2 regions of the Rahnella perminowiae genome follow, and region 2 is predicted to be linked to the other one. Evidence: predicted binding sites of a transcription regulator. Region 2 holds the regulator's gene; the other holds the start of a gene.
What was found. The regulator sigma-54, encoded in region 2, starts transcription at its own class of promoters, with help from an activator protein. The targets are predictions, from matches to a motif close to GTTGGCACANNTTTCGCTNT.

Region 1 (2,411 bases), on a different contig from region 2:
TGATACGGCCGATGCCGATGACGCCAACATAGTTGTTGTAGTCCAGCTGAGAGATTTGCATCTGGAATGGTGCATCCATCTCAACTTGTGGTGGAGATACGTGGTCAACGATCGCCTGGTACAGCGGGGTCATGTCTTCGGCCATATCGTTATGGTCGTTACCCGCGATACCCATCAGTGCAGATGCATAGATGATTGGGAAATCGAGTTGTTCGTCGGTTGCGTCCAGGTTGACGAACAGGTCGAAGACCTGATCAACAACCCAGTCAGGACGCGCGCCAGGGCGGTCAACTTTGTTGATTACCACGATCGGTTTCAGACCATTAGCGAAGGCTTTTTTGGTCACGAAACGGGTTTGCGGCATTGGGCCATCCATTGCATCCACAACCAGCAGCACCGAGTCGACCATTGACATCACACGCTCAACCTCACCGCCGAAGTCGGCGTGTCCTGGGGTATCCACGATGTTGATGCGGTAGTCTTTCCAATTAATGGCGGTGTTTTTTGCGAGGATGGTAATCCCACGCTCTTTCTCCAAATCGTTGGAGTCCATTACGCGTTCGGTAGCTTCTGCACGTTCTCCGAAAGTACCGGATTGTTGCAGCAGCTTGTCGACCAGGGTGGTTTTACCATGGTCAACGTGGGCAATAATGGCGATGTTACGCAAATTTTCGATCACAGCTTTGCCTCAGGCATTAGAAATAGCGCGCTATTGTACACGTATTAAGCGAGGTTCTAAACAAGATCACAAGGATCTTGTTGAAACAACTTATGGATGGTTACTTTGTGATCCCTTTCACGGTGCAAAAAGACCACTGAACCATTATGACGCACCCTTTTGGTGCCTTACCTCTCGCAATCAGCACCATTTTAGTGCATGAATTCCGTTATGGTGCATACTTATCGAGTGCAAAAGCCCTGTAAAATGGCGTTGTTTGCATTTTCTCAAAGTTGGCACAGTTTTCGCTAATAGTTTTTAGAGTAAAAGTTTTTTAGGGTAAAAAATTTTTTACAGGGTGAAGGACCTGACCAGACAAATAATAGCGCTGTTCAGCCTACACGCCAGTTCCAGTAAGGCTGTTATTTCCAACTAAAGACCAAAAATGGTTATTCGTTCCACGACGATAATGAGAAATTCGGGAGAACTAGTATGTCCGCTGAACACGTTTTGACGATGCTGAATGAGCATGAAGTGAAGTTCGTAGATTTACGTTTCACTGATACCAAAGGCAAAGAGCAGCACGTCACCATTCCTGCGCACCAGGTTAGCGCTGACTTCTTCGAAGAAGGCAAAATGTTTGATGGCTCTTCAATCGGTGGCTGGAAAGGCATTAACGAATCTGACATGGTTCTGATGCCAGATGCGAGCACTGCTGTTCTTGACCCATTCTACGAAGAAACTACCCTGATCATTCGTTGCGATATCCTTGAGCCAACCACGCTGCAAGGTTATGACCGCGACCCACGTTCTACCGCAAAACGTGCAGAAGATTTCCTGCGCTCTTCCGGTATCGCGGACACCGTACTGTTCGGGCCAGAACCAGAATTCTTCCTGTTTGATGATGTGCGCTTCGGCAGCAGCATCTCCGGTTCTCACGTCGCTATCGATGATATCGAAGGCGCATGGAACTCAAGCACCAAATACGAAGGCGGCAACAAAGGCCACCGCCCTGCAGTAAAAGGCGGTTACTTCCCGGTTCCTCCGGTCGACTCTTCTCAGGATCTGCGTTCTACCATGTGTCTGACCATGGAAGAAATGGGTCTGGTTGTTGAAGCTCACCACCATGAAGTCGCCACCGCGGGTCAGAACGAAGTGGCAACCCGCTTCAATACCCTGACCAAAAAAGCCGACGAAATCCAAATCTACAAATACGTGGTGCACAATGTGGCTCACGCGTTTGGCAAAACGGCGACCTTCATGCCAAAACCAATGTTTGGCGATAACGGTTCCGGTATGCACTGCCACATGTCCCTGTCCAAGAACGGTAACAACCTGTTCTCTGGCGACAAATACGGCGGCCTGTCTGAAATGGCACTGTTCTACATCGGCGGTATCATCAAGCACGCTAAAGCGATCAACGCCTACGCTAACCCGACCACTAACTCTTACAAACGTTTGGTCCCGGGCTATGAAGCGCCAGTAATGCTGGCTTACTCTGCACGTAACCGTTCTGCATCCATCCGTATTCCACACGTATCAACGCCTAAAGCGATGCGTATCGAAGCACGCTTCCCTGATCCAGCGGCTAACCCATACCTGGCGTTTGCTGCACTGATGATGGCTGGCCTGGACGGTATCATCAACAAGATCCACCCTGGTGATGCGATGGACAAAAACCTGTATGACCTGCCACCGGAAGAAGAAGCAGAAATTCCAAAAGTTGCAGGTTCACTGGAAGAAGCCCTCAATG
Region 2 (2,411 bases):
TGTAGCACAGGGTTGGCTACATGAATGTCAGTGCTGTTTCAGTTTGTCTTTATGTTTATTCAGCTGTCGGGCCAGTTTATCAACCAGCCCGTCAATCGCTGCGTACATATCCTGATGTTCCGAGGTGGCATGTAATTCGCCTCCGTTCACATGCAAAGTGGCTTCCGCTACTTTCTGCACCTTTTCCACGCTCAACACCACATACACCTGATTAATCCTGTCGAAATACTGCTCGAGCTTAGCCAGTTTCGACGTGATGAACTCTCTCAGGGGATCCGTGATCTCAATGTGATGTCCGGTAATGTTGAGCTGCATAATGTCTTCCTTCTCTGTTGAGGTCAAACTAACTGTTTACGTTGGTTTGAGGGCGGGATGGACAAAGACTCTCGGTATTTGGCGACAGTCCGGCGCGCAACCATAATTCCCTGATCGGAAAGCAGGGTTGCTAACTTGCTGTCACTGAGCGGTTTTACAGGATTCTCCGCTGCGATTAATTTCTTCACCAGCGCCCGGATCGCGGTTGACGATGCCTCGCCGCCGCTGTCTGTACTGACATGGCTGGAGAAGAAATACTTCAGTTCGAAAATACCACGCGGACTGTGCAGGAACTTTTGTGTCGTCACGCGTGAAATCGTCGATTCGTGCATTTCCACGGCACTGGCAATATCGGCCAGCACCATAGGTTTCATAAATTCTTCACCCAGTTCAAAGAACGCCTGCTGCTGCTCAACGATGCAGCGCGTCACTTTCAACAGCGTGTCGTTACGGCTTTCCAGGCTTTTAATTAACCACTTGGCTTCCTGCAGATTGCTGCGGATAAATTGCCCGTCGCTGTCGCTGCGTGTGGAGTTACCCATCGCGGCGTACTGCTGGTTAATCTTCAGACGCGGAATGCTGTCGGAATTGAGTTCTACCGTCCAGACCCCTGACACTTTACGCACCAGCACATCCGGGATCACGTATTCGGATTCGCCGGTATTGATCGACTGACCCGGACGCGGATCCAGAGACTGGATCAGAAGCATCGCTCCTTTGAGTGTATCTTCTTTTAACCGGGTTGATCGCATAAGTGCGCGGAAATCATGGTTCGCCAGCAAATCGAGATGTTCGCTGATGATAAGACGGGCTTCAGTGATGAAAGGCGTGTCAGTGGCATATTGAGACAGCTGGATCAGCAGACAATCGCGCAGGTCACGTGCTGCCACCCCCACCGGATCAAAACGCTGAACGCGTTTAAGCACGGCCTCAACTTCCTCCATCGTGATGTTTTCATCACCGACGCTTTCGAGGATGTCTTCAAGGGAGACGGTCAGGTAACCGGTGTCATCCACCGCATCGACAATTGATGTGGCAATCGCGGCATCAGTATCAGAAAACGGCGTCAGCTCAACCTGCCACATCAGGTAATCCTGAAGGGTCTGGGTGGTTTCACCCTGATAAATGGGCAGCTCGTCGTCGCTGTAATCATTACCGGTACCGGACGGCGTGCCTGCGGTGTAAATCTCATCCCAGGTCGCGTCGAGCGGCAATTCTTCCGGCATATCTTTTTGCTCGAGCGCCTCGCGGGTGTCTAACCCCTCGCTGTCGGTGGCTTCTACCGAGTCGATTTCTTCATGAAGGTCAGTTTGTTCCAACAGAGGGTTGCTCTCCAGCGCGAGTTGGATCTCCTGCTGGAGCTCAAGCGTGGACAGTTGCAACAAGCGGATGGCCTGTTGTAACTGGGGAGTCATAGCCAGTTGTTGGCTGAGTCTGAGTTGCAAACCTTGCTTCATATCTTGGCTTAATTCCGTTGATGAGTGAAAACGGCAACACTTCTGTCAGAGACGGCCTGTTTCAGTGTAGGTGGAAACAGGCACGGTTCCGGCGGCACAGATCACAGACGGAATTCTTCACCAAGATAAACACGTTTAACTTGTTCATCAGCAAGAATGTCGGCTGGCGTGCCGTGGGCAATCAATTTCCCCTGACTGACAATATACGCGCGTTCACAAACGTCGAGTGTTTCGCGCACGTTATGGTCAGTGATCAGTACGCCGAGGCCGCTGTCACGTAAATGCTCAATGATTTTTTTAATGTCGATAACGGAAATCGGGTCAACCCCGGCGAACGGTTCATCCAGCAGGATGAATTTAGGGTTTGCTGCCAGCGCACGGGCAATTTCCACACGACGTCGTTCACCACCGGACAGTGACTGACCGAGGTTATCGCGCAAATGAGAAATATGGAACTCTTCCATTAATTCATTCGCGCGGTCATTACGCTGTTCTTTGGTCAGATCATCACGGATCTGCAGCACCGCCATCAGGTTATCAAATACACTGAGACGACGGAATATGGAGGCTTCCTGCGGAAGATAACCAATACCGCGACGGGCGCGGGTATGCAGCGGCAGCAGGCTGATGTCTTCATCA

Region 1: glnA (glutamate--ammonia ligase) is a predicted target of sigma-54. The motif match lies at 951-970, and genes of this name have one in related genera.

Annotation. Positions count from the first base shown of each region.
Region 1 covers NZ_JAFMOT010000172.1:102,654-105,064, forward strand. The annotation lists gene typA (ribosome-dependent GTPase TypA) at 1-679, opposite strand, end outside; gene glnA (glutamate--ammonia ligase) at 1,151-2,411, shown strand, end outside.
Region 2 covers NZ_JAFMOT010000185.1:109,295-111,705, reverse strand. The annotation lists gene hpf (ribosome hibernation promoting factor) at 28-315, opposite strand; gene rpoN (RNA polymerase factor sigma-54) at 339-1,772, opposite strand; gene lptB (LPS export ABC transporter ATP-binding protein) at 1,874-2,411, opposite strand, start outside.